Regions from separate parts of the Myxococcus sp. AS-1-15 genome, predicted to be linked through region 1. Evidence: riboswitches for the same ligand, from Rfam matches in the RefSeq annotation. Region 1 holds a riboswitch; each other region holds the start of a gene.
The links. A riboswitch is a leader RNA that binds a small molecule or an ion and turns the genes downstream of it on or off. The one in region 1 is predicted to bind cobalamin.

Region 1 (9,412 bases):
TGGCAGAGGAACCCCAGGTTGTCGCAGGACCGGAGGGCCTCGAGCTTCTTGAACTCGGCGTTCGCCGCCTTCCACTCGCGTGCCAGCTCGGTCTGCGGGCCCGCGCCCTTGATGATGCGCACGCGATTGGTGTTGGCGCGCTTCGGCGCGGGGGCCTTCGGAGCCGGCTTCCCCAGGGGCGCCAGCAATGAGCCGTCATCGTCCTCGGCGCTCTTCGGCGCGGTGGCCGCCTCGGCCTCGGGAGGCGCGGACGGCGGGCTGTCCACCGCCGCGGGATTGTCAGCCGGGGCCTGCTCGCCAGGGGCCGCCGCCTCCACGGGGGCCTGCTCCGCCACCACGGCGCCCGGCTTGGGCTCCGCGGCGCCGTCCCCAGGGGCCTTCGAGGCCTTCGCGCCTGGAGCCACGGGGCTCGGAGCCGGAGCTCCCTCGGGCCCCTTGGCGACGAGGCCGAGCTGCCCGAGCTGGTTCATCACCATTCCCCGGACCTGGGGGTCCGACAGGAGGAACGCCGCTCCCGCCGTCAGCGCACCCAAGCCGCCCAGCACCACCACCCACGTCAGCGCGGAGCTGCGCTTGCCGCGCTTGGGCACGGTGGTCTTGCGCGTGTCCTCCGACGGGCGACGGACGGGGACGTTGGGCCGCGAGGGCACCGACGTGCGCCGCGTCTCCTCGTGCGAGGCCATGGACACGCGCACGTCCGCGTCCTCTTCCTCCTCCTCGGGCACGGCGACGACCACGGGACGGCTGACACCCGTGCGTCGCCCCGGCGCGGGCGCCATGCCCGGAGAGGACGGCCTCACACGGCGCGAGCCCGTCTTCGGACGCGAGACACCCGAGCGCTCCTCGTCGTCGCGCGCGACGCCCTCCGCGTCACGCAGGAGGCTCTCGTCCAGGACGACGCGAGGCTGGGTGTCCTCGTGGACGGCGGCGCGGGCCTGCATGTCCGCCACGCGTGGACCCCGAGGGTCCGTGTCCGCGTCCCGAGGCGCGCGCGGGTGCGTGTCCTCGTAGCGCTCCGCTCGCCCGGGCCGCGACGCCCGGGGGTTCGTGTCCATCTCCTCCAGGCGCTCCGACGGCTCGCCGTGTCCCATCTGCTCGGGCGTGAGCACCGGCAGCTCGCCGTCCGCGTCACCGCCCGAAGACTCGAGATAGGAGACCACCACGCCCGGCTCGCCCACCTTCGCGCCCGAGCGCGACGGCACACCGGGGTTCGACGTCAACGCGGCGCCCTGCACCGGCAACGCGCCCGAGCGCGACGGCACGCCGGGGTTCGACGTCAGCGCCGCGTCGGGCATCGACATCGCACCCGAGCGCGACGGCACGCCGGGGTTCGACGTCAGGGAGCCACCGCGCGCGGACGCGGCGGCCGGAGGCATGGTCATCGCGCCCGAGCGCGACGGAGAACCTGGGGGCGGCGCGGCGGTGGCTGCCCCAGGTCCTGGCCGCGTCGTCACACCCGACGCGGGCTGCTCACCCGCGAAGGGCACCGAGGCCCCAGGTCCTGGCCGCGTCGTCACACCGGACGCGGGCTGCTCACCCGCGAAGGGCATCGCGGCCCCAGGTCCAGGCCGCGTCGTCACACCCGAAGCCGGCGCCTCGGAAGGCACGCTGACAGCGGGCATCACCATCACCCCGGAGCGCGCCGGAGACGCCGGTGCCGGCGCGCCAGGAGGCACGAGCGCCTGCCGCTGGGGCATCACCGCCGCGGGAGGCGGTGTGACGGGAGGCGGAGGAGGACGCGGGTTCCCACCGCTGAACGTGGGGGGCCGGGACGCCGCGCCACGCGGGTCCTCACCGAAGGGACGCAGCGGCTCCGCGCGGGGGTCGGTGGCGTCGTAGGGGCTCCCCTGCCCGTCCGCAGGACCGACGACCGCGCCCACGGGCAGCAGCTCCAGCTCCGTGGGCCGCGTGTCCGGGCGCGAAGGTGGCGGTGGCGGCGCGGGCGGAATCGCCTCCGCTGGCATGGTCGTGAGCGGGACCTCGCGCGTCTGCGACGGCGGCCGAGGCGCGGGCGCGACGGCGGGCGGCGGCGCGGGCGGGCGGGCGGGCGCCTCGGGCGCCACCTCCACGGACAGGGAGGGCGACGTGTCCGGATTCAGCCGGGCCGCCCGCACCCGAGCCTCCTCCTCCAGCGCCTCCAGCGGGAAGGCGGGCCGGGTGGACTCGTCCATCGGGATGCCCGGACGCGTCTCCCCGTCATCCACGGGCCCACCATCGCGACTGCGCCGCGTCGGATGGAAGGACAGCGCCTCCACCGGCCCATCCAGGCGGATGGTCTTCGCCGGCAACATCGCCCCCGCGGGCGGCGACGGACGCGGCGCGGCCCCCTCCTCCGAGGGCTCCGGAGCCGCGGCGCGCGCCTCGGCGTAGCCACCGCGCGGCACGTCCTTGAGGCTCGCAAGCAGCCGGCGCTCGGACTGGAAGTCCGCGGTGAACAGCTCGCGCATGAAGCGGCTGACGCTCTCCGGCCCCGCGCTGGGGTCGATCTCCATCAGGCACGCCTGCAGCCGGCCGCGGAACTCCTCCGCCGTCTGGAAGCGCTGCGCCGGGTCCACCTCCAGCGCCTTGGCCACCAGCGCCGTCACCGAGCGCGGCGTGAGCGGCTCCACCTCGTCCAGCGGCGCCACCTTCGGGTTGGCCACCACGGACATCAGCTCGCCGGGGTGGATGCCGTCGAAGGGGTTCTTCCCACAGATGAGCTCGTAGAGCGTCAGGCCCACCGCGTACAGGTCCGCGCGCCGGTCCACCGGCTGGTGCCGGGCCTGCTCCGGGGACATGTAGAGGAACTTGCCCAGGATGATGCTCGGGTTCGTCTTCGCCGCCGACAGCCGGCTCTTGGCCAGCCCGAAGTCGATGACCTTCACCTCCCCCTCGTAGGAGATGAGGATGTTCTGCGGCGAGATGTCCCGGTGGACCAGCTTCAGGTCCTCCCCGTCGTCGTCCTTCTTGCGGTGCGCGTACGCCAGCGCGTCCAGCACCCGGCCCATGACGTAGAGGATGAACGTCAGCGGCAGCGGAACCTGCCTGTCCCCCACCCGGGCGGCCACCTTGCGCAGGTCCTTGCCGTCCACGTGCTCGAGGGCCATGTAGGCCTCGCCCTCGTGCAGCCCCATGTCCAGCACCTGGGCGATGGAGCCGTGGCTCAGGCGGACGAGCGTGCGCGCCTCACCCACGAAGCGCTCGACGAAGTCGGTGTCCTCGGCGAGCTGCGGGAGGATCTTCTTGATGACGCAGAGCTTCTCGAAGCCCTGCGCGCCCTCCAGCCTCGCGAGATAGATTTCACCCATGCCGCCCGTCGCCAGATGGGACAGGAGGGTGTACCGGCCAAAGGGCTGGGGCCGGAACGGGCGCAGCCGGGCGGAGGGGTTATGAGCGTTCATGGGGGCGGGGGTCCACCACTCGGGCGCCCATTGAACCCTGGCTTGCCCTGGTCCATCAACCCGTCAACCTGCCGCAGGGGGTTTCACCGCAGGCCGGGGTTGGTCAACACCCCGACGTCCTCGTCGAGGACCTCGAAGGCGGCCACCTTCTCCTTGGGGGGGCGCACCAGCCGCTCCCCCAGGGGCATCACGTCGAAGCGGGCCGCCACGGCCGCCAGCACCTTACCGGAAATCAACACCTGCCCGGGGTTGCCCGTCGCCGCCAGCCAGGTGGCCACGGACATGCCCTCGCCCACGGCGGTGTAGTCGGGGCGGACCTCGTTGCCGATCATCCCCACCAGGGCGCGCGTGGTGTGCAGGGCCATCCGGAGCGAGCAGCGCTCGTCCAGGGGACGGCGGCTCATCGCCCGCTCCCAGTCCGAGCGCAGGGCCAAGGCCGCCCGCACCGCCCGCACGGAGTCCTCGCCCTTCACGTACGGCACGCCGAACAGGGCCCGCATGGACTCACCGATGAAGGACTCCACGGTGGCCTCGAAGCTGAACACGATGCCGGTGGCGCGCGAGTGGAAGTCGCTCAGCAGGCTGGTCGCCTTGGCCCCGCCGATGCGCGACGCCAGCGCGGGGAAGCCCACCAGCTCCACGTGCAGCACGGTGAGGGTGCGCTCCTCCAGGCCCGGCAGGCGGCCGCCCTGGCGCTGGGCCTCGGTGGCGCGGCGCTCGGCGACGTCGGGCGGGTGGAAGCGCTCCAGCGAGCGGCGCAGTCGCTCCTGCGTGGCGCCGCCGTCGCGCGGGGAGAACTTCTGCACGCCGGTGGCCACCAGGTGAGCCACCGCCGAGCACGCGTCCAGCATGGGCTCCAGCCCGTCGCCCTTGGCGGAGGTGTTGACGTAGAGCACGCCCTGGTACGGGGCCTCGGAGCCGATGGGGATGCACAGCACGCTGGCCACGCCGTAGAGGATGACGCTCTCGCGCGCGGCGAAGCGGCGGTCGTCGCGCACGTCGCCCACCGCGAGCGCGCGGCCCTGGCGCAGCGCCTCGTCGACGATGGCGTCGGACACCGGCACCTCGCCCTTGGCCAGCCGTCCCCGGTGGCGCACCGCCGCGGGGACGAGCGCGCCCGTGGGGTGCTTGAGCAGCACCACCGCCGTGGTGGCGTCGGTGCGCTCCAGCAGCCGGTCCATCGTCAGGTCCAGGAAGGTGGACAGCGTGGTGGCGGTGGAGAGCGCCTCCGCGGTGCGGAACATCAGCACCAGCGTCTCCTGCGCCACGCGGGGGCTGGCCGGGGGGACGAACGAGGCCTGCTGGTTGAAGTCCTCGAAGGGCACCGGCCCCACGTTGTCGAGCAGGCGCAGCACGTCCGCGTCGCGCACGCTCTTGGCGAGCAGGACCGAGGGCCCCACGTCCTGTCCGTGGCCGAAGCGCACGACGCCGCCGGCGCCCAGGTCCACCATCTCCGTGGCGGCGTTCTCCACGGTGTTGGGCTGGCGCACCGCGAGCGTGTTCTCGCCCAGCGCCACGGAGTCGCCGGGGGACAGCTGCCGGGAGCCCTGCAGGGGCGCGCCGTTGACGCGGCTGCCGTTGCGGCTGCCCAGGTCCTCGATGCGCAGGATGTCCGCCTCCACGTAGAGGCGCGCGTGCCGGCGCGAGACCAGGTCTCCGCCCAGCACGATGTCGTTCTCGTCGGCGCGGCCCAGGCTCGTCACGCCCTCGGGCAAGTCATAGGACGTGTCGAAGTAGCCGGGCCCGTTGATGATGATCTGCCACATCGAATCCCCGACATTACACGACTCTCTCTCAACGTAAGAGAGGGAGACCTGTGCCCCGGAGGGGGACGGGGCTGACCCGGACTCCCGGCGCAAAGCCCCGTCGCCGGGTCAGGACTGACAGTGCGCCGGGCCGCTCCCTCGGGTGCGGGGCTCAGCGCGGCCGGTGGATGAAGACGGACGCGCCTTGCCGCACCGCGGTGAACGCCGCCAGCGGCCGCCGGGCCGGGCCCTGGAGGACGGCGCCGTCCAGGGCGAAGCGCGAGCCGTGACAGGGGCACTCCACCACGCCCTCCCCGGGCCGCCAGTCCACGCCGCAGTCGCCGTGCGTGCAGATGCGCCACAGCGCCACGAAGCACCCGGGCGTCGTGTGGACGAGCAGCACGTCCAGCAGGGCCTCGGGCGCGTGCACCCGGGCGTGGCCTCCGGGGGACTCGAGGCCCGGATGCGCTTCGAGCCGCACCTCCACCCAGCCCTCGGCGGCGGTGCCGGGCTGGGGGAGGTCGGGGCAGGAGGCGCCCTCGGGCGGAGGGGCCAGGACGATGGCCTCCCGCCACTCGCCGCCGCACCCCGCGCCCAGCGTGGCCAGGGCACAGCCGCCCCGGGCCAACGTGAGGAGCGCGGCGCGGCGGTCCAGGTCCGTCATGGCGCGGCGGTCAGCGACACGCCGTTCACCACGGCGACGGCGTCCAGGTCGAACCCCGCGGAGGTGCCCGCCGAGCCGTTGGTGCCCGCGTCGACGATGCGCACGTAGCGCGCCCGGGCGAGGCCCACGGTGGCCAGGTCGAACCCGTCACCGCCGGCCACGGCGGGGTCCGTGGCGCTGATGCCAGCGGCGGGGTTGGCCGTCACGGGACGCACGCCCGCGCAGCCCGGGTAGTTGTTCGTCGCGTCCGAGGGGGCGCAGGGGAACTCGTGCCACTGCACGCCGTCGTCGCTCACCGAGACGCGGCCCCGCTCGGTGAAGGCGCGCGGGCCTCCGGCGATGAGGAAGCCGTTCTCGAAGACGAGCAGGTCCACGCCCGGGCCATCCACCACCGCGAGGTCCGTGAAGCGCAGGGTGATGGAGCCACCCTGCCCCAGAGAGAGGACATCCAGCGAGCCGCTGTCCAGCCCCGCGCCCACCGGCGCGCCCAGGACGATGGACGGGAAGCGGTCCTGTCCGAAGCCCGCGCCGGGGCCGGGCAGGTACTCGACCACCTCGTCGGCGTACGGGTCCGCGGGCCGCGAGGGGCTCGCGTCGGTCCCCGAGTCACCGGGCCCCGCGTCGTCGTCCGTGACGGGAGCCTCGTCCCCACCGCACGCGGACAGGCTCAGCGCCAGGGCGAGCACGGTGCCGCGACCGAACCACGAGGAGGCGCGCGTGCTCACGGCGCCACCTGGAGGCGCACCAGGCGCCGGCCGTTGCGGTCGGACACGCCGACGAGCACGTCGGAGCCGAGCGCCTTGAGCATCCGCACCGTGGTGCACTGGTTGACGTAGGTGAGCACGGGCACGCGCGCGCCCACCGTCACGGCGTCATTCGCGCCGACCGACAGCGCGTAGCGGGACACGTCGGTGGCGACGAAGTCGTAGTCCGGGGGAGCGTAGGCGCCGCGGTTGAGCACCACGCCACCGCCGAAGGCCGCGACGTCGTTGAAGTCGCTGCCCACGTCGACCTTCGCCTGGGTGCCCAGGTCCAGCGGCGTGCCGCTGGTGATGGCGGTGGCGAGCGTCGTGGGCGCCACGCCGTGGAGGACGTTGACGAAGTTCTGGTCGAAGTAGCCCAGCGCGGCGACGCCCGTGTCCGTCACGGCGGTGAAGCCGCTGCCCACCACGTCACCCTGCGGGAAGTTGACCGCGCGCACCGTGCCCATGGGGTCCGTGGACGTCACGAGACCATAGACAGCCAGGTCGGAGGCCGAGCCCAGACCGCCGCCGTTGACGAGCACCGCGCTCAGCTCCCCGGACGTGAAGGCCGCCGCGGAGAAGTTCTTGGGCGCGACGACGAAGCTCGAGTTGGCCGGCGTGGCCAGGTCATACGCGGCGACGTTGCCCGGCGAGCCCGTGGCGCCCAGCGTGTAGCCGGTGAAGACGCGCAGGCCGTCGTTGATGACGTAGCCGTTCGGGTACACCGTGGCGCCGCCCTCGCGGTCCGCGGGGGTGATGATGTCGAAGAGCTTCGTGGTGCCCGGCAGCAGGTCGGGCCAGGTGCCCAGCGAGTACAGCGCGGCGTCCTTGCCCCGTCCCTGGATGCCGTAGAACGCATACGTGGGACCCGGAGAGGCACCGAGCGCGAGGATGTCCGGCGACAGCGCCACGGACTCGGCGGCGACGAAGCCCGGCTGGAGCACGAGCGTGCCCAGCTTCGGGTCCAGCGGCACCGTCGCGCAGTCGACCACCACGGGGCCGGCATCCGGCTCACCCGCGTCCGGCGCACCTGCATCCGGCTCACCCGCGTCGGGCGTGCCCGAGTCCGGCTGACCCGCGTCGGGCGTGCCGGAGTCCGGCGTACCAGAATCCGGCGTCCCGGAGTCCGGCGGGCCCGCGTCGGGCGTGCCCGAATCCGGCGTCCCCGCGTCGGGCGTCGGGGTGGTGGGGGCAGGCTCGGTCTCGCACCGCTCGTCGACGCAGACCCACTGCTGCCCCGCGGGGGCCTCGCCGTTGTCGGCGCGGCAGTCGAATGGGTCGACACACTCCGGGTTGCAGCCGGTGCCGAGCAGGGCCACGGCGAAGGAGGCCACGGCCAGTGATGCGGACTTCATCCAAGGTTTCGCGCGCTTCGATTCAGCCGTCTTCATCTGCGTCCTCGTCCCTCTCCGCCCCCACGGGCGGGTGGGCTTCCAGGAGGACGCGGTCGAAGGCGGGCACCCGAGCACCCCACGGTGCGCGGTGAATGGGCTGACGCCTCCGCCGCCTCCCCTCGGAGGCCTCGGTGATGTCCGTGCCCAAGGGGCACGGGTCCACGGCAGGTTTTCGGACTCGCAGGCGCGGGAGCCCCGGAGGGCGCCCACCTAGTGGCCGTCGCTTCCCAGTCCCGTGAGGGACCAGTGCTTCAATGACGGCGGTCGTTCCTGCACACCGCTGCGGGGCAGTCCCGGATTCGCACCGGGTTCCCTAGAGCCGCCGTGGTTCGCACGACGGCACCGAGGACGCGGCCGGGATATGGCGGGCGACAGGCATTGTCAATGGAGCGCGGTGACGTCGATGGCGTTGGACACGGGGCGTCGAGGGTCCACCGGGCACGCCTCCAGCGCGGGGCCCTTCGCGGTGGGCGTGGAGGAGCCCCTGCGCTCGGTGAGGGTGCCATCACCGACCTCCACGACGAAGACGCGGCCCGCGTTGGTGTCCGCCAGGTACACCGCGCCTCGGGACACGGCGAAGCGGCTGGCCACCGACAACAGGCAACCCGGTGCGCCGGGCTGACAGCCAGGATTCAGCGCGTAGGAGGCCACGGGGACATCGTTCTTCACCAGCACCAGCCCCGTGGAGCGAACGGACGTGGCGAGGTAGCCGTTGGCCGTGTCGTAGATGGCCTCACCGATGCAGGCGACCACGAGCTGGTCACCGACGGCTTCCACGTAGCCCGCGTTGAGGCAGCGCTCCTGGCCCAGGTCGATGGCGCTGACGGCGCCGGTGGCGGGGTCGATGCGCGCGAGCATGCCCGGCCCGTTGGGGCGGTAGTCGTTGGCGGGGTTGAGGTTGGTGAGCGCCACGTACACGTGGGTGCGCGTCGCCGTCACCGAGAACGGCAGGGGCATGGAGCCCGTGCCGTCGAAGGGCTTCAGGTCCAGGCCGGTGAGCGACAGCGTGTCCACCTTGCGCGGCTGCGTGGGGTCGGAGATGTCCACGCGCGCCACGGCGTTGCCGTGCTGGAAGTTGGAGCTGCCGGTGCCGAAGAGCGGGATGTAGAGCAGATCGCCGAAGCGCGCGAGCGCCTGGGGGCTGGTGTTCGGGCCGAGGTTCAACTGCCCCACGGTGCGCAGGCCCAGGCCGTTGCCGTGGGACGGACCGTCACGGCGGAGCACCTGGAGCGTGTTGTTCACCGAGTCGATGACGTACACGTGGGGCGGGTCCACGAGGATGTCATTGGGGGAGCCGGACACGACGCCCAGCGAGTCCTCCTCGACGAGCGCGCCCAGGTTGCCTCCAGGCGCCTGGAGCAGCTTGCCGTTGGTCATGTCCGCGCCGAGCACGAAGCCATCCCAGGACGCGAGCGCCTGGATGCCCGCGCCGAACTCTCGGCGAGGTCCGAGCTGGTCCGTCCCCGCCTGGAGGCCCACGAGCTGT
Region 2 (9,412 bases), on a different contig from region 1:
GATAGCTATCAGCGAGCTAGCTGGTTGCTAGGAATCGTAGCAGTATCGACAAAATTGAATGAAGCCCGATAGACCCCACTTCAGGGAAGAGTTCTGGAAGGACCCGCCGACGCTTCCGGCGGGCGTGGAGCTGGTGCGTCAGGAGGGGTTGATCATCCCGCGGACCGGTCCGGGAGGGGAGTCGGCGTATGACCTCGCGGAGGTCCGACTTCCGGAGGCCAGGGTCCCGGTGCTGTTGAGCTACCGCGCGCCCCTGTTCCCCGCGCAGGTGGTGGCCCAGAAGGACAAGCTGCTGTCGCTCCGCGAGCAGCTTCGTCACCGGGAAACGGACTTCGACAAGCTGCCGACCTTCCGTGTGCCGATGCTCGTCACCGACTCCGCGTCGCCTCGCGTGGTCGAGGCCTGCGCGAACGAAGAGCTCGCGCTGGTGGATCAACGCGGCACGTTCTTCCTGCGCACCGGGAGCACCTTCATCCGGATTCAGGGGCGCGGCTCCTCGAACCGCGTCCCTCGCGAGCCGGTGTTCCACGGCAAGGGCAGTCGCATCGTGCGCGCGCTGCTCGAGTCCCCCGGCCGTCGCTGGACGGTGCGCGCCCTCTCGGACCAGACCCAGACGAGCTACGCGTATGCGCATGGGGTCATCAAGCGACTCACCCAGGAGGGACTGGTGGACGTCGGTGGCGGCGTGCGCCTTCGCGAGCCCGTGGGTCTGCTCAAGACGTGGATGAAGCACGGACGTCCCACGGCCATCTCGAAGGAGGGGTTCAACGCGCCCTCCACGACGTCCCAGGCGCTCGAGGCGGGGTATCGGAGGCTGAGCTCCCAGGGGATTCGCTCCATCTTCTCCCTGGCGAGTGCCCTTGAACCCGAGGAGCGGTTCGTCTCGGGGCTGCCCCACGGGCTCTATCTCTCCGGTTCGCAGGAGGCGGCCATCCGCGCCTTCGAGCTGCGCCGGATGACGCCGCACAACTTCTGGATTCTCCGCGCGGAGCCCTCCGCGGAGACGGAGGTGGGAGGCATCTATTCCAGTCCGCGCGCCCTCCCGCATGGCCCGGGCGTGGCGCTCCCCCAACTGGCCGTGGACTTCCAGCACAGCGGCGGGCGTGGTGAGGAACAGGCGGACGAGCTGCTGCGTCGCTTCGCGAGGTCGTTGCCGCTCGTCGAGGACTTCGAGTGACCGACGAGGAGCGGTTCGACGAAATCCTGGGCGAGCTCCGGGAGCTGTTGCTCGACCTGGGAGCGCTGTCGACGCCCGTGATGCTCATCGGTGGACAGGTGCTCGCGTTGGAGTCGAAGCGCCGCGGAGGCTCGGGGTCATCGCCGTCGAGACGGACACGGGCGTGGCCGTGGAGCGGGGGTTCTCGTTCGAGCCCGACCTGCTGTTCGACATGGACGGCTCGGAGTTCATGGCGGGCCGGCTCCCCGAGGTCTTCTCGGGACGAGGCTTCTCCCGACGCTCGAAGGGTTACCGTTGGTCGAAGGACCTGCCCAGTGGTCAGCGCATGGACCTGGACCTCTTCGCGCCGGGCGATGTGGAGGTCGACGCGCTCCCCACGCAGATGACGCCGCTGCTGGACTCTCGCGTCGCCTTGCGTCGGAGCCAGCAGGTGTCGCTCACCGTGGGCGGAAAGTCCCTGGCGATTCTGTTGCCCGACGCGGTGGGCTTCCTCACGATGAAGGAGCGCGCCAAGCGCGAACATCGTCCCGAGAAGTCCAAGGACAGCTTCGACATGTTCGTCTACGTCAAGCTGGTGGGCGCGCAGTCCACGCGCGAGGCGCTCGACTCGGCGGGTGACGAGGGTGAGCGGCTGCGAGCGCGGCTGAAGACGCTCTTCTGGAGCAGGGACGCGGCGGGCGTTCGGGATGTCCTCACGTACGCGTCGCAGCATTCCTCCGACGAGCAGGAGTTGTTGGCGCAGGCCGTCGTCGACCTGTTCGACGAGCTGTGAGGTCCACGCACACTCGTGGGGGGGCGGGGACAGGCACCCGCCCGCTCGCTCTCCGAGGTCTCCGTTGACGCTCCGGGTTCGTCATGGTTGCTTCGCGCCCGGCCCGGCTCGGCCCGCCGGGGGGTGGTGAGCGCCTCGTGAAAGTGAATGCCGGAGACTCGCGAAGCCTTCGCGACCATGCCTTCTCCTCCGTGGTGGGCTGGCTCGCCGTGGAAGCAAGGCGTCTGCCCAATCCCGTGCCGCTGCTGTCGGGCCTGTGTGAACGGCTGACGGCGTGCGGTGTGCCCGTGTCGCGCGCCTCCATCGTCCTCTTCACGCTGCACCCGCTCCTGCACGCCCGGAGCTTCCGCTGGCGCGTCGGACATGGCGCCACCGCCGAGGTCCACCCCCACGGCCTCCAGCACCTGCCCGCGTTCTCGAAGAGCCCCTTCAAGGCCCTGCGCGAGGGGCTGCCCGTCATCCACCGCCGCCTGGAGCAGCCGCTCCCGGACGGCGACTTCCCCATGTTCACCGAGCTGCGCGCCGAGGGGCTCACCGAGTACCTCGCGCTGCCGGTGTGCTTCAGCGATGACTCGCGCCACGGCGTCTCCTGGGCCACCTCCGAACCCGGGGGCTTCACGGACGCGCACCGCGCCCTGCTCCACGAGCTGCAGCCCATCCTGGAGCTGGTGCTGGAGGTCTTCGCGCGCAAGGACATGACGGGCGTGCTGCTCGACACGTACCTGGGCCGCGACGCGGGGCGCCGCGTCCTCCAGGGACAGATTCGGCGCGGCGACGGCGAGACGACCTCCGCCGTCATCTGCCTGAGCGACTTGCGCAGCTTCACCGCGCTGTCGGATGCGCTGCCCCGTGACGCATTGCTCGAGCTGCTCAACGCCTACTTCGAGACGATGGTCGGCGCGTTCCACTCGCACGGCGCGGAGGTGCTCAAGTTCATGGGCGACGCCGTGCTGGCCATCTTCCGCATCGACGACCACGCCCTCGTGGAGGACCGCTGCGCCGCCGCCGCGCGCACCGTGCACGAGGCGGTGCGTGCCAGCGAGCAGGACAACGCCTCGCGCCGCCGCAGGGGCCTGCCCACCTACGAGTTCGGCGCGTCGCTCCACGTCGGCGACGTGATGTACGGGAACATCGGCGCGTCGGACCGGCTCGACTTCACCGTCATCGGCCCGGCGGTGAACCTGGCCAGCCGCATCGCGGGCCTGTGCGCGGGGCTCAACGAGCCCGTGCTCCTCTCCGAGTCCTTCGTCTCCCACTACCGTGGCGACGTGAAGGACCTGGGGCACCACCCCGTCAAGGGCGTGCCCCACCCCGTGCGCATCTACACGCTCGACTCGGAGTCCTCCGCGCTCACCGCCGCGTGAGCCCGGCGCTGTCCGGTCCGTGGTGGTGACGCCCGGCACACCGCCCCGGCGCCCTCGCGCACTGGCGTGTGTACCGGCGCAAGGCCCGGTCCGCCTCCGTGCTCGTTGCGCGCCGCCGAGCTCATTCCGTGGGTGCCGGTGCCCGCGCGCGCCCGCGTTGCAGGGGTTGTTCGGGCAGCCGCAGTGTCACCAGGAACGCGAGCAGCGCGACGAAGATGGCGCAGCGGTACACCGCCTCCACCGCCCGCGTGAAGGACTCCTTCAGCGCCAGCGCTGTCCGGTCGACCGCCTCCAGCGCCCGCTGTTCCTTCGCGTCCACAGTGGAGAGCGCTGACGCCGCGGCAGGCTGCTCGCGCGCATCGGAGGGCGCCGTTTCCTTCGCACGTTGCTCCCGTACCTCCGGGCGCTGAAAGGCCTGCCGCTCGGCCTCCAGCTCCGCGCGCACGCGCTCCTTCACCTTCTCTGCCTGGAAGGCCGACTGCGCGGGGCCCGCCTCGCTCCCGTCGACACCGGGCACCGCGGACGCCAGCTCGGCGCGCAGCTTCGGCGGCAGTCCCTCCGTGGCGCTCGCCACGCGGGTGCCCAGCTGATGCGACAGCGTCGTCGCGAACACCGCGCCGAGCAGCGCCACGCCCAGCGTCATCCCGAGCTGACGGAAGAACGTGGCCATCGCCGTGGCCACGCCGATGCGCTGGGGTGACACCGCGTTCTGGATGGCCAGCGTGTAGAGCGGAATCGACGGTCCCAGGCCCACGCCCACCAGGACCATCTTCACCGTGACCTCCGTCTGCGTCGACGTGGGCGTCAGCGTGAACCCCATCACCGTGAAGCCCACCATCAACACCACCAGCGAGCCCAGCATCAGCCCCTTGTACCGGCCGATGCGCGACACCAGCTGACCGCTGAGGATGTTGCCCGCCACCACGCCCAACGTCAGCGGCGTCAACGTCAGCCCCGCGTGCGTGGCCGACAGCCCCACCACGTTCACCATGAACAGCGGCAGGAACACCACGCCCGACAGGAACACCGCGCCGATGACGAACACCGCCGCGTTCCCCAGCGCGAACGTCCGGTCCTGGAACAGCTTCAGGTCCAGCAGCGGCTCCTGCGCGCGCCTCTCCTCGCGCAGGAACAACACCGTCCCCGCCGCCGCGAGCGCGAACAACCCCAGCACCTGCCACGAACCCCACGCCCAGCCGCCACCGTGCGCCACCTGCTCCGCGCCACGCCCCAGGCTGAGCGCGAGCAGGAGCGGCACCACCGCCAGCGCCAGCAGCACCGCGCCCGTCACATCCAGCCTCCCGCGCGAGGCCCCCGGAGGCTTGAGCGCCGGCATGCGCGAGAGCACGAGCGCGAGCGCCACCGCGCCCACCGGCAGGTTGATGAAGAACACCCAGTGCCACCCCAGCCGGTCCGTGATGAAGCCTCCCGCCAGCGGCCCCACCACGCTCGACAGGCCGAACATCGCGCCGAACAGGCCCTGGTACTTGCCTCGCTCGCGCGGCGGATAGAGGTCCGCCACCACCGACAGCGACGCGGTGAAGAGCGCCGCGCTGCCCACCCCCTGCACCGCGCGGTACAGGATGAGCGTCAGCGTCGAGCGCGACACGCCGCACAGGAAGCTGCCCAGCAGGAACACGACGATTCCCGCCGCCAGCACAATGCGCCGGCCCAGCAGGTCCGACAGCTTCCCCCACACGGGCACCATCATCGTCGACGCGACCAGGTACGACGTCGTCAGCCATGGATAGAGCGCGGGAGAGATGCCCAGGTCCGCCTGGATGGAGGGACCCGCCGTGGCGACAATCGTCTGGTCCAGCGCCGCGAGCAGCAGCCCGAGCAGCGCGCCCGACATCGTGAACACCCTCTGTGCACGGGTGAACGTGAAGGGCGCGGCGGCGGTGTTCGCGGCGGACGGAGCCATGGTCTGGAGGCGTCCTCCGACGCGGAGCGCCACCGATGAAGGTGACGCCTGCGCGCGGGATGCGCCAGCGCTCATGCACGGCAGGTTGCTCGTCGAACATCCCCGCGCACCGGCAGACGTCACGTCCCCGCGCGTCGAGCGCGCACCGGCGCTTCGCTTGACAGTCCGAAGAGGCGAACAGTACATACCGCCCCATGTTGGTGCTCGGACCTCGGTCCGAGCTTAAAAGGGAACCCGGTTCGAATCCGGGGCTGCCCCGCAGCGGTAAGTGAGAACGAGCCTCGTCATCCGCACTGGTTCCCCTGGGGAGCTGGGAAGCGACGAGTCGTAGGAAGCCGGCCCCCAAGGCCGAAGCGCTCACGAGCCCGAAGACCTGCCCGCATCCGACCGTGGGAGAAATCCACGGACGGTTTCGACCTGGAGCCGCGTGGGACGGCCGGAAGGTTCGAGCGGCGCTCGTGCCTCGACGGGCCCTCACGCACGCTCGACTTCTCCGACCTCCATCCCCCGTGTCTCCAGTCGCCCGTGGGGGCGAAGGTCGGTCCGTGGGCTCCAGTCGGGGCCTGGTGTGCGCTCACGCGCGCATCGTGACTGCCCTTCTTCCACGCGGGAGCCCTGTCGGGCGACCTCCGGTCGTCCGCGCTGCGTGGAGGACGGACGATGCGGGACGAAGCCAGGCACACGGTGCGCTACCCCCAGGGGAACGTGCTGCTGCGCAATCTCGCGCGCGACTTCCCCGTGGTGACGCACGGCCAGGGCGTCCACCTCTTCGACGCGAGCGGCAAGCGCTACCTCGACGCCTCCGCCGGTGCGCTCGTGGCCAGCGTGGGTCACGGCAACCGCGAGGTGGCGGACCGCATCCATGAGCAGCTGCTGCGCGTCGCCTACGTCAACGGCACCCACTTCACCACCGACGTCACCGAGGCGCTCGCCACGCGCCTGTGCGCCCTCGCGCCCCAGGGGCTCACGCGCGCCGCGTTCCTCGGCTCGGGCTCCGAGGCGGTGGAGGCCGCGGTGAAGTTCGTCCGCCAGCTCTGGGTCGAGCGCGGCCAGCCCCAGCGCGGCAAGGTCATCGCGCGCGTGCCCGGCTACCACGGCAACACGCTGTACGCGCTCTCGCTGTCGGGGCGGCCCCACTACAAGACCTTCTTCGGCCCCCTGCTGGCGGAGGTCGTCACCACGCCCGCGCCGTACCCGTACCGCTCCGGGCTGGAGGACTACGCGCGCGACGGCGCCGAGCACTACGCGCGGCTGCTCGAGGAGACGATTCGCCGCGAGGGCCCGGACACCATCGCCGCCTTCATCGCGGAGCCCGTCATCGGCTCGTCCGCGGGCGCGTCGCCTCCACCGCCCGGGTACTTCGAGCGCGTGAGCGCCGTGTGCCGCGAGCACGGCATCCTCACCATCGCCGACGAGGTCATGTGCGGCTGCGGGCGCACCGGCCGCTTCTTCGCCAGCGACCTGTTCCACTTCACCCCGGACGTGCTGGTGCTCGGCAAGGGCATCAGCGGGGGCTACGCGCCCTTGAGCGCGCTGCTCATCCGCGAGGAGCACCTGGAGGAGCTGCGCCGGGGCTCGGGCGGCTTCATGCACGCGCAGACGTACCTCCAGGCGCCCGCGATGACGGCGGCGGGGCTGGCGGTGCTCGACTACTACGAGCGGCACGACCTGGTGGCCCACGCCGGGCGCGTGGGCGCGCACCTCCAGCGCCGCCTGCGTGAGGCGCTGGGCGCGCTGCCGCATGTCGGCTCCGTGCAGGGCGTGGGGCTGATGGCCGGCATCGAGCTGGTCGAGGACACCGCGAGCAAGCGCCCCTTCCCACGCGCGCGCAAGGTCATCGAGCGACTGCTGTCGGCGCTGTTCGAGCGGGGGCTGGTCCTCTGGTCCAACACGGGCCACGCGGACGGGACGAACGGGGACCTGCTCATGGTCGGCCCCCCGTTGGTCATCACCGAGGCGGAGGTCGACGAACTGGTCGACACGCTCGCCCGCGGCATCCACCACTTCTTCCAGGAGGCGTCATGAGTTTCCGCATCACCTACTCGGTGCTGGAGGCGGACCTGTCCGCGCTGCACGCGCAGTTCGACGAGGCGCTCGCCGCCGTGCGCTCGACGCTGGGCGGAGAGCTGCCGTCGTGGCTCGGCGGCGAGGCGTTCCGGAGTGGAGACCTGCTTCAGAGCCGCAACCCCGCGCGGCCGGACGAGCTGCTCGTGTCCGTCCACCGCACGCCCGTGGCCGAGGTGGACCGCGTGGTGCGCGTGGCGCGCGAGGCCCAGCGCGGCTGGGGCGCGACGCCGTGGCAGGAGCGCGTGCGCATCCTCCGCCGCGCCGCGGACCTCATCTCCGAGCGGCGCATGGAGCTGTCCGCGCGCATGACGCTGGAGGTGGGCAAGAGCCGGCTCGAGTCGCTCGGTGACGTGGAGGAGTCCGCGGACCTGCTGCGCTACTACGCGGGTCAGCTCGAGCAGGCGGAGGGCTACTCGCGGCCCATGGCGCGGCTGTCCCCCAACGAGGACACGCGCAGCGTGCTGCGGCCCTACGGCGTCTTCGTCATCATCTCGCCGTTCAACTTCCCGCTCGCGCTCGCGGCGGGGATGAGCGGCGGCGCGCTGCTCGGCGGCAACAGCGTCATCCTCAAGCCCAGCGAGGAGACGCCCTGGTGCGCGGAGGGCCTGTACCAGGCGCTCGTCGACGCGGGCCTGCCTCCGGGCGTCTTCCAGGTCGCGCACGGCGAGGGCGAGGCGGTGGGCGCGGCGCTGGTGCGCCACCCCGGCATCGACGGCGTGTCCTTCACCGGCAGCAAGGCGGTGGGCATGGAGCTGCACCGGCGGATGTCCACGGGCCGCGTGCGGCCGTGCCTCCTGGAGCTGGGCGGGAAGAACCCCGCCATCGTCTGTCGCGACGCGGACCTGGAGGCCGCCATCGAGGGTTGCTTCCGCTCCGCCTTCGGCATGTCCGGTCAGAAGTGCAGCGCCCTGTCGCGCATCTACGTGCATGAGTCGCTGTACAACGCGTTCACCGACGGCCTCGCCGCGAAGGCGCGTGACGCGCGGGTGGGTGACCCGTCGCTCGCGTCCGTCTTCACCGGTCCCGTCATCAACGCGGCGGCGGTGAAGCGCTTCGAGCGGGCGGTGGACGAGGCCCGCCAGGACGGCGCGGTGATTGCGGGAGGTGGACGTCCCCGTCTGGAGGCCGCGCTCGAGGAGGGCCACTTCGTGGAGCCCACGGTGGTGGCGCTCTCGCACGGACATCGCCTCATGCGCGACGAGCTGTTCCTGCCCTTCGTCGGCGTGACGCGCTTCTCGACGTTGGACGAGGCGCTCCTGCGGGCCAATGACTGCGACTACGGCCTCACCGCCGGCATCTTCAGCCGCGATGCCGAGGACGTGGAGCGCTTCATGGCCCAGGCCGAGGCGGGCGTCCTCTACGCCAACCGCCGCACGGGCGCGACGACGGGCGCGTGGCCCGGCGTGCAGTCCTTCTGCGGTTGGAAGGGCAGCGGCGGGTCCGGCAAGGGCGGCTGCGGCCCCTACTACGTCGCTCAATTCATGCGCGAGCAGGCGCAGACACGGATGGGCTGACGCCCTCGACAGGAGACCCCCATGACCATGCTCCATCCCGAAGTGAAGACCGCCCTGCCGGGGCCGAAGGCGCGCGCCATCATCGAGCTGGACCAGCGCTTCAGCTCGCCCTCGTACATCAAGGAGTACCCGCTCGTCGTCGAGCGCGGCGAGGGCCCCTGGGTCCACGACGTCGACGGCAACCGCTTCCTCGACTTCATGGCGGGCATCGCCGTGGCCTCCACGGGCCACGCGCATCCTCACGTGGTGAAGGCCGTCCAGGAGGCCGCGGGCCGCTTCCTGCACATCTGCGGCACGGACTTCTACTACGACGCCTTCTCGAAGCTCTGCGCCAGGCTCGCCGGCTACCTGCCCGAGATGGGACCCAAGAAGGTCTTCCTCACCAACTCCGGCACGGAGGCGGTCGAGGGCGCCATCAAGCTCGCGCGGCACCACACGCGCCGCCAGTACATCGTCGCCTTCAAGGGCGGCTTCCATGGGCGGACCTACGGCGCCATCTCGCTCAACTCGTCGAAGGTGGCCCAGCGCGCCTTCTTCGGGCCGCTCCTGCCCGGCGTCATCCACGTCCCGTACGCGAATCCGTACCGCTGTCCC
Region 3 (9,412 bases), on a different contig from region 1:
CCGTCGCCCACGCGGATGACCCCGAAGGGCCGCACGAGGATGGTGGCGAAGACCTTCTTCGCCCCGGGCTGCCGTCCGGCGACGCGCTCCTCACCGGGGCCGCCCACCGCGCGCGCATCGTCCGCGGCGCGAGGTGCGCCGCCCACCGCGCGCGGACCGCCCGTGCGCGGGGAGGGCCCGCCGGGGACCAGGGACAGCGCGTCGGCGCGGGTGCCCGGCGCCTCGGTGGGAGGGCTCTTCGACGCCATGCCGCGCGAGCCCTCGCTCCGGGGCGACGGCGTGCGAGTGCCTGGACCCTCGGGGGCTCGCGGCAGCGCGCCGGGGGCCACGCCGGTGCCCGTGGGCGCGGCGGGCCCAGCCCCGGTCGGGTCGGTGGAGGAGGGCGCCGTCGCCTCGGGGCCGCTCGGCTCGCGGCCTCCGGACGTCATGGACGGGGGCGTGGAGGGCGTGCTCGCCTCGGGCGGATGGAACGCGGCGTCGGCGGGCGCGTGGTACAGCTTGTAGCCGCCGAGGCTCACGGCCGTGAGGGACGCGAGCCCCACCGCGAGCCGGATGCCGCGCCGTCGCCACTTCCGCGCGCGCTGCGCCCGCTGGATGCCCTTGAGCAGCCCCAGCGCCCGCGCGTTCTGCGCGTCCAGCGCCAGCACCTGGTTGAGGCAGCCGAGCGCGCGCGGCGTGCGCTTCTCCGCGAGCAGTCGCTCACCGCGCTCCAGCAGCGACGCGACGATGCGCTGGCGCGCGAGCTTCCGGTACGACGGCGGGTCGGCGAAGAACGACACCAGCTCCTCGCCCACGCGGGCGAAGCCCAGGCCCGCCAGGTAGTCCGCGAGCGCGTCGCGCAGCTTGCCGGCGTCAGGGTAGCGCTGGTTCGGGTCCCTCTGCAGACAGCGCGCGCAGATGTCCGCCAGCTCATCCGACAGACACGGGACGCGGCGGCGCGGGTCCTCGTAGTCGCCGTCGAGGATGCGCTTGAGCGTGGCCGTGGTGTTGGGCGCGGAGAAGGGCAGCCGGCCCGTCATGGCCGCGTAGAACATGATGCCCACGCTGAAGACGTCCGCCTCGGGGCCGGCCTCCAGGCCCTCGATGATCTCGGGGGACATGTGCGCGGGCGAGCCCACGAGCGTGCCCGTCACCGTCATCCGCTCCTCGATGTCGAGCAGCCGCGCGATGCCGAAGTCCATGAGCTTGAGGATGCCGTCCTCGCGCACCATGACGTTCTCGGGCTTCAGGTCGCGATGGATGACGCCCGCCTCGTGCGCATGCGCGAGCGCCGCGGCCAGCTCGTGGATGACCATGGCCGCCAGCTCCGGCGGATCCATGGGCCCCTCGTCGAGCACCGTCTTGAGCGTCTGGCCGCGGATGTACTCGGTGACGATGAACGCGTCCTGCGCGTCCGCGGCGGAGAAGTCGAACACCTCGAGGATGTTGGGGTGGTGCAGCTTGGCCACCGCGCGGGCCTCGCGCGCGAGCCTCCGCCGCGACTCGTCCTTGCCCGCCAGGTGGGGATGCAGCACCTTCACGGCCACTTCACGGTCCAGGGCGGTGTCGAGCCCCTTGTACACGACGCTCATGCCCCCCGAGCCGAGCTGCTCGAGGATGCGATAGCGACCGATATGGCGGCCGACGAGCGTCATGACGTGTGCGGCGAAAGTGCCTTCCCCCTCCCTCAGTCCCCGAAGCTGATGCCCATGCTCTTCGCGAAGCGCACCAGCTCACCGGAAGGGTCCACCCGGCGCTCCTTGCGCGACTCGCTCAGCGGTACCGCGACAATCTCTCCGGCGCGCAGGGCCACCATGTGGTCCCACTGTCCATCGCGCACCAGGTCCAGCACCTTGCAACCATAGCGCGTGGCGAGCACGCGGTCCGCCGCGCTCGGGCTCCCGCCACGCTGCAGGTGGCCCAGCACGTTCACGCGGATCTCCGCTTCCACGTGCTGCGCCAGCAGGTCCGCGCACACCTTGCCGGAGCCGCCCAGCCGCACCACGCCGCGTCCGGGCACGTCCTCGGCCTTGTCCAGCACGGCCAGCGTGCCGCCCACGGGGAAGGCGCCCTCGGAGATGGCGATGATGGAGAAGCTGCGGCGGCGCGTGGCCCTGCGGCGCAGCTTCTCCACGATGGACTCCACCCGGTAGGGAATCTCCGGGATGAGGATGACGTCCGCTCCGCCAGCAAGCCCGCTCTCGAGCGTGAGGAAGCCCGCGTGCCGGCCCATGATCTCCACCAGCATCACCCGGTCGTGCGCCTCCGCCGTGGAGTGCAGCCGATCCAACGCCTCCGTCACGATGAGCCGCGCGGTGTCGAAGCCGAACGTCTGGTCCGTCCCGCTCAAGTCGTTGTCGATGGTCTTCGGACAGCCCACCACCTTGAGGCCCTTCTCACTGAGCCGGTGGCCGATGGACAGCGTGCCGTCGCCGCCCACCGCGATGACGCCGTCGAGCTTCAGCGCCTCGCAGCGGCGCAGCACGGCGTCGGACACATCGCGCTCCACCCAACGTTCCCCCTCCCTGAAGGCGTAGATGAACGGGTTGGCGCGGTTGGACGTGCCCAGGATGGTGCCGCCCTTGGGGAGGATGCCGCGCGTGTCCTCCTCGGTGAGGGGACGCGTGAGGTCGGGCTCCACCAGGCCCATGTAGCCGTTCTCGATGCCGACGAACTCGTGGCCGAACTCGTGCGTGCCCCGCTTGACGAGGCCGCGGATGAGCGCGTTGAGCCCGGGGCAGTCTCCGCCACCGGTGAGGACTCCGAGTCTCAGTGAACGGGCCATAGGGGTCGGACGCGGGTGTCAGAGGCAGGAGTGCCCACCATGACAGCGACGTCGGACCTGATGATAGGAGGCCCCCGCGCTGGGGTGCAACGCGCGAATCACCTCACGGATCGGATTTCCGAGTGGAAACGCGAGCTTCCATCAGTCCCGCTTGAGGCGGCGACGAGAGGCGACGCGGTCCAGCAGGGCCTGCAGACGGGGCTGGGGCGCCTTGGGCAGCGCCTTGTCTGTCGGAGATTGTAGGGGCATCTCCTTCGCCATCCGGTAGACCTCGATCAACCGCTCCTTGAAGAGCTCGTTGTCGGGGCGCTCCTGGACGGCGCGGCGGTAGGCGGCGGCCGCTCCCACGTAGTCCCCGAGGGCGAACAGGCGCTCACCCTCCTGGGCGGGTGAGGAGGGGCCGAGCGGGAGCTCAGGCTCCTCGGGCGGTCGGGAGGCCTCCAGCTTCTGGAGCTCCAGGGGCTGGAGGGACTCGCGGAGGTTGGCGAGCTTGTCGGCGAGCGCGCCGTCGTCCGGGAAGGCCAGGAGGAGCGCCTCATAGAGGTCGAGCGCCTCGACCAGCTCTCCACGGCGCAGCGCTCGGTCGGCGCGAGCCTCCATCTCCACCCGGGCTGCAGGATTCATCTCGGCGCGAGGTTACCCGTGCCCGACGGGGATGTCACAACGAAGGCGCGCGGGCCTGACTTCACGGTGAGCCGGGCCGGTGGGCCTCATGCCCGTGAAGCCGTGTCTTCTGGGTATCCATGGGTTCATGCGGCCTGGCGCGTGAGTGGCCGCGTCCGGGGCTCGGGGGGCCTATGCTGCGCGGTGTGAGCCTCTCGTGGGTGGCAGGCGGGTGGTTGTTGCTGTCGGGCGCGCTCGGGACCGAGCTGCGGCGCGACGGCTACGTGCTGCGTCCGCCCGAGGGCTTCCACATGGTGCGGTGGGAGCCGTACACGGGCTCGGTGGCGGGGGCGGTGACGTTGGACGCGGAGACGCCGAGGTCCTTGTCCGCGGCGCTCGCGGATGGCGAGGGCCCGGAGGCGGCGACGATGTTGGTGTCGGTGGTGGAGCGCGGCTTCTCCGCGAGCCCGTCCGAGCGTGACGACTTCGCGTCGGCGGTGATGCAGCACTTCCAGCGGGAGCTGGGGGTGGTGCTGTCGCCGGAGCGCGTGGACCGGATTGGAGGCGATGCGCCGCGCGTGGAGGTGCTGGGGACGCTGCGGGACGCGGGGCAGACGCGCACGGTGCTGGTGGCGGGGCTCGCGTCCGAGGGGCGGCACGCGGTGGTCGTCGTCAGCGCGCCCGCGGTGCGCTGGGAGGTGCTGGCGCCGAGCGTCCGAGCCTCGCTGGAGACGTTCCGCCTGGAGCCGACGACGACGCCTGGCGTGGTTCCCCGGCGCTTGTTGGGCGCGCTCGCGGGGGCGCTGGCCGGTGCGCTGGTGGCGTCATACGCGGCGTGGCGCCGGGGGCGCGCGGGGCGGATGGCCTCCGAGTCGTGACGACCGCGCGGCTCGCGCACGAATGAATCCCCGGTGGCGCCCTGGGCGGCGCCGCGAGCGGGCCGCCTCGGAGGCGGGCGGGTCCCCGCGTGATGCCATCTGCTGGAGTGCGCGCCGGAGCCCGAGGAGCCGGCCCCGGCGCGGATTGCGTTTCAGGGCTTCACGTCACTGCGCACCCGGCTCGGGCAAGAGCGGGGGCACGGCGGTGGGCTTGCGGTGCTCATCCAGCGCCACGAGCACGAAGCGCCCGCGCGTGCACAGCTCCCGCGCGCCCGTGAGCAGGTCCTCGGCGAACATCTCCACGTCCACGGTGACGGAGGTGCGGCCCGTCGCCGTCACGCGGCTGACCAGCTCCACGAGCTGCCCCTGCTGCACGGGCATGTGGAAGTCCACGCGCTCGCTGGACGCGGTGACCACGGTGCGGCGCGTGTAGCGGCTGGCGGTGATGAACGCGGACATGTCCATCCACCTCAGGGCCTGACCTCCGAAGAGGGTGCCGTAGTGGTTGGTCTGATCCGGGAACACCATGTCCACCATCCGCGTCTCGGTGGCGGAGGAGGGGAGGGACGGCTGCATGTGACTCATGGACGGACTCCTGGCCCACGGGCCTCCCCGGACATGAAGACCTCCGAGGGCGGCGGTGGGCCGCGAGGGATGGCCTGACCTTCCCGCGAAGGCCGGGGGCGAAGCGCCACCCGGGGCGCTGTCCGCGTCCCAGATGGGCTCGAGGCAGGTTTTCGGGCTCCGTGGGCCTCCCACCACCCGCCCCTCATCGCGGCGCGTGCTGGCGTCCTAGGCGCCGCCCCTTCCCAGCCCTCGTCTGCCGAGGACCAGTGCGTTCGACGGCGTTCGTTCCCACTGACCGCTGCGGGGCAGCTCCGGATTCACACCGGATTCCCTTGCTAAACCTCGTGGACCCCCACGAGGCACCTCGGGCGGGGCGGACCCTACCCGCTGCCCGGCGCGTCGCCAACAGGGCAGGTGGGTCGACGAGCGCACCGGAGGCCTCATGCCCCGCCACTCGGTACCCCCGCGCGCGCGGCGCTGGGATAGCGTGCGCCGCATCCATGTTCGTCTTCCTCCTCGTCGCCGTGCTGGGGCAGGCGCCGGCCGTCGCCCCATCCGAACCGGGCGCGCCCTCCGCCGTCCGAAGCCAACCCGACGTCGTGCCCGCTCCCGCGCCCGAGCCGCCTCCGGCCGTGTTGCCCCCGGCCACCCACGAACTCTTCCAGCGCATCCAGAACCGCGTCGCCCAGGTGCGCATCATCGAGCGCCGCTCGGGCACGCGCTCCTCCATCGGCTCCGCCTTCTTCGTCTCGGGCGACGGGTACGCCATCACCAACTACCACGTGGTCTCCGACGTGGTGCTCCACCCGGAGGACTACACCGCGCAGCTCGTGCTGCGCACCGGCGGGGAGCCCGTGCCCGCGCGCCTGGTGGACGTGGACGTGGTGCACGACCTGGCCGTCATCCGCATGGATGAATCGGTGAAGGACTACTTCGTCCTGGAGGACCGCGAGCCGCCCCAGGGCGCGCGCCTGTTCGCCATGGGCAACCCCCATGACCTGGGCACCACCATCGTCGAGGGCACGTACAACGGCTTCATCCAGGACTCGCTCTACGAGCGCCTGCACTTCAGCGGCGCCATCAACCCGGGCATGAGCGGCGGCCCGACGCTGACGGGGCAGGGCACCGTGGTGGGCGTCAACGTGGCCACCATGGGCAACCAGCTGGGCTTCCTGGTGCCGGTGCACCGCGCGAGGACGCTGCTCGGCCGGGCGCTGAAGATGGCGCCGGACGCGACGCCCGCGCTGCTGGAGACGGTGCGCGCGCAGCTCATCGAGAACCAGCAGCGGCTCACCGAGCAGATGCTCGCGGCCTCGCTGCCGAAGCAGGCCCTGGGCAGCTACCACGTCCCGGGGCGGTGGATTCCCTTCCTCAAGTGCTGGGGCGACACGCCGCATGACCCGGAGGTGCCGTACACCGTGACGAACTACCAGTGCTCGTCCGAGGAGGACATCTACCTGTCCTCGCGGCACCGCACCGGCGTGGTGGCCTTCCTGCATCAGCAGGCCTCCAGCCAGGAGCTGGGCGCGCTGCGCTTCTCCGCGCTCTACACCGCGCTGTTCTCGCAGGACCCGGACACGGTGGAGGCCTCGCGCGAGGACGTCACCAACTTCCGGTGCACCTCCGAGTTCGTGGACGTGGGCGGGCTGCCCGTGCGCGCGGCCATGTGCCTGCGCGCGTACAAGCGCTTCCCGGGGCTCTATGACCTGGTGCTGCGCGCCGCCGCGCTCAACGCCAGCACCAGCGGGGTGGACACCAGCCTCACGCTGGGCGGCTTCACGGCGGACAACGCGCGCAAGCTGGCGCGCCGCTACCTGGAGGGGCTGTCGTGGACGAAGTGATCTTCCTGGAGGTGTTGGAGGGTGACTCCGTCCACACGCGTCACCGGCTGGAGCGCTTCCCGGCCACGGTGGGCCGCGCGTACTCGAACGACGTCATCCTGGATGACCCGAAGGTCTCCGCCGAGCACCTGCGCATCGACCGCCGCGAGGACGGCGCGCTCGTGCTGCGCGACGTCGGCAGCGACAACGGCACCTGGCGCGTGCAGCCCTGGACGCAGCTGGCGGAGCTGGAGCTGGCGCCCGACACCCGCGTGGCGGTGGGGGACACGGTGCTGCGCTTCCGGGCCCGCAACCACGCGGTGCCGCCCACGGTGGTGAGCACCGTGTCCGGCGAGCCCCGCGAGCGCGTGTTCGAGCACCCGCGCGCCTTCCCCGTGGCGATGCTGTCCCTGCTGCTGTTCAGCGCGCTGGCGTCCTACCTGGGCAACTACGCGCGCACGGACTGGGGCGAGCTCACGGTGGCCCTGGTGATGCCCCTGACGCTCACGCTCCTGTGGGCCGGAGGCTGGGCGGTGGCCAGCCGCATCTCCCGTCGCCACTTCCACTACCGCGCGCACGCGACCATCGGCGCGCTGGTGCTGCTGGGCGCCGTCGCGCTGCCGCTGCTGGTGGCCGCGCTGGGCTTCAGCCTGGGCCTGGGCGCGAGCCTCTCCTGGGTGTACCACGCGACGTTCCTGCTCCTCATGGGCTGGGGGCTCTTCTGGCACCTGCGCTACGTGGCGCGGTGGGAGCCGGCGCGGCTGGTGCGGGTGCTCGTCGTGGTGACGCTGGCCTTCGGCGCCGTGTCGCGGGCGAACGATTTGCTGGGCAACGAGCCCTTCAGCACGTCGCTCGACTTCTCCCGCACGCTGCTGCCGCCCGTCTTCCGGGTGGCCCGCGCCCAGCCCGTGGAGTCCTTCTTCGAGGACCTGGACGGGCTCCAGGAGCAGGTGGACGCGCTCGCCAAGGAGGAGTAGCGCGCGACGACGCCCTGGGTGGGCTGGCGGTGTCAGACCTGGAAGGTAGCCTGCGTCGCTCGGGTGGTCGAGCGACCAGGAGGTCCAGGTGCGAGTGAGCGTGGCGCCGGAGCTGTCGTCGTTCCGGGAGGTGGCGCGTGGGTTGTTGGTGCGCGGCATGCCTCCGGACCGGGTGGAGTTCGAACAGGGGCAGGGGGCGTGGACGCAGTGGGTGGACCCGCTCCTGTCCGGTGGTGGCGCCCGGGCCGTCCCGGCGCTGCCCGCGGACTTCCTGTCCCTGGCGGAGAAGGTGGTGTGTCACCGGGATCCGGAGCGCTTCGCGCTGCTGTACCGCGTGCTGTGGCGGCTGACGCACGGTGAGCGGCGCCTCCTGGAGAAGGACGCGGACCGGGACGTCCAGCGGCTGCGGCGCATGGAGCGCGCGGTGCGGCGGGACCTGCGGGAGCTGGTGATTCGCGTCCGGTTCCATCGCGCCGCCTCGGATGGAGAGGCGCGCCATGTCGCGTGGTACCGGCCGGAGCACCTCGTCGTCCGGCTGGCCGCGCCCTTCCTCGTGGGGCGCTTCCCCTCGCTCCACTGGAGCCTCTTCACGCCGGACGCCAGCGCGCATTGGGATCGGGCGAGGCTGTCCTTCGGCGCGGGGCTCGTGTTCCCGGAGCCTGGGCCCTCCCCGGCCCGCGCCGCGTCGCCGGACCCGGTCCACGCGCGGCCGCGGGTGTTGCTGCTGGGGGACGTGCCCGGCACCCGGGAGGAGGGAGACGCGGCGTGCTTCGTGGGGCCCTCGGGCCGGCTGCTGGAGCTGGTCCTCTCGCGCGCGGGGCTGCGGAGCTCGGACCTGCGGGTGTCCCGGGCCCGCTGGCCGGGGCGTCGCTCGGGCGCGCTCAGCTGGCCGGAGACCCGGGCCCTGCGGGAGGAGCTGGCCTCGGAGGCGGCGCGGGTGCGTCCCCGGCTGCTGCTCGCGTTGGGCGGCGCCGCGGGGCAGGTGCTGCTGGGACCGGGCTTCCGGCTGGACGTGGGGCGGGGGCGGCTGGTGCCCTCCGAATGGGCTCCCGGCGCGCTGGCCACCTTCGCGCCGTGGGACGTGCTGCGTCGGCAGGACCCTCGCGAGCGCGCGGAGGCCCGCATCCACTTCGAGGCGGACGTGCGCGCCGCGGCGCAGTGGCTGAAGAGCCCGGAGGCCCTGGGCTCCTGAGCGGGCGCACGCGGGCGGCCTCGACAACGCGCGAAGCCGCCCTCCATATCGACAGGGCTCCTGGATGATTGCCTTCCGGAGGGCACTGCAGCCGGGCGCGTGAGCGCGGTGCTAGCCTCGACCTGGCCCAGGTGCGCTTCTCGGAGGGGACGCCATGCGTCGTTCAGCCCTGACCCTGTTGTTGCTGTTGTGCGCCGCGTGCGCGCGGACCTCGTCGGTGGTGCCGCGCCGCGGCCCCCCCGTCACCGTCGTCCCACCGGAGCTGGCGCTCGAGTCCGGTGACTCGCCCTGGGCCATCTCCATGCCCTTCGGCCTCGCGCAGGATGGCAGCGCGCTGGTGCTGCGCTTCCTGGAGCGGGCCGAGGCGTCCGGCGCGCGCTACCTCAGCAACGTGCAGGTGGTGTTCGTCGCGGACGACGCGGGCACGTCCATGGAGTGCCGGACGAACCTGATGCCGGAGGGCACCATCCCCCCGTGGAAGCCGCTGATCCGCACCGCGATGGCCGCGGGCGAGTACGCGCCGCTGAAGCTCGTCAGCCGTCCCGTGCCGGACGTGGTGGTGAGCTGCCAGGAGACGTGGGCCGTCACCATGGTTCCCCAGGCCGTCCGCG

Region 2: another riboswitch for cobalamin. It lies ahead of K8625_RS26570 (aspartate aminotransferase family protein); the one in region 1 lies ahead of K8625_RS11005 (hypothetical protein).
Region 3: another riboswitch for cobalamin. It lies ahead of K8625_RS28380 (acyl-CoA thioesterase); the one in region 1 lies ahead of K8625_RS11005 (hypothetical protein).

Annotation. Positions count from the first base shown of each region.
Region 1 is NZ_JAIQDF010000003.1:371,108-380,519, forward strand. Features, by position in the region: gene K8625_RS10985 (serine/threonine-protein kinase) at 1-3,380, opposite strand, end outside; gene K8625_RS10990 (FHA domain-containing protein) at 3,464-5,146, opposite strand; gene K8625_RS10995 (ubiquinol-cytochrome c reductase iron-sulfur subunit) at 5,298-5,789, opposite strand; gene K8625_RS11000 (cell surface protein) at 5,786-6,514, opposite strand; gene K8625_RS11005 (hypothetical protein) at 6,511-7,887, opposite strand; cobalamin riboswitch at 8,072-8,288, opposite strand; gene K8625_RS11010 (MXAN_6577-like cysteine-rich protein) at 8,308-9,412, opposite strand, start outside.
Region 2 is NZ_JAIQDF010000010.1:314,161-323,572, forward strand. Features, by position in the region: gene K8625_RS26550 (hypothetical protein) at 59-1,177, shown strand; gene K8625_RS26555 (hypothetical protein) at 1,341-1,949, shown strand; gene K8625_RS44560 (adenylate/guanylate cyclase domain-containing protein) at 2,087-3,313, shown strand; gene K8625_RS26565 (MDR family MFS transporter) at 3,435-5,237, opposite strand; cobalamin riboswitch at 5,419-5,633, shown strand; gene K8625_RS26570 (aspartate aminotransferase family protein) at 5,898-7,262, shown strand; gene K8625_RS26575 (aldehyde dehydrogenase family protein) at 7,259-8,818, shown strand; gene K8625_RS26580 (acetyl ornithine aminotransferase family protein) at 8,840-9,412, shown strand, end outside.
Region 3 is NZ_JAIQDF010000011.1:367,874-377,285, forward strand. Features, by position in the region: gene K8625_RS28360 (serine/threonine-protein kinase) at 1-1,634, opposite strand, end outside; gene K8625_RS28365 (6-phosphofructokinase) at 1,667-2,764, opposite strand; gene K8625_RS28370 (hypothetical protein) at 2,906-3,388, opposite strand; gene K8625_RS28375 (hypothetical protein) at 3,562-4,245, shown strand; gene K8625_RS28380 (acyl-CoA thioesterase) at 4,411-4,830, opposite strand; cobalamin riboswitch at 4,956-5,194, opposite strand; gene K8625_RS28385 (S1C family serine protease) at 5,313-6,653, shown strand; gene K8625_RS28390 (FHA domain-containing protein) at 6,641-7,609, shown strand; gene K8625_RS28395 (DUF4130 domain-containing protein) at 7,698-8,801, shown strand; gene K8625_RS28400 (hypothetical protein) at 8,956-9,412, shown strand, end outside.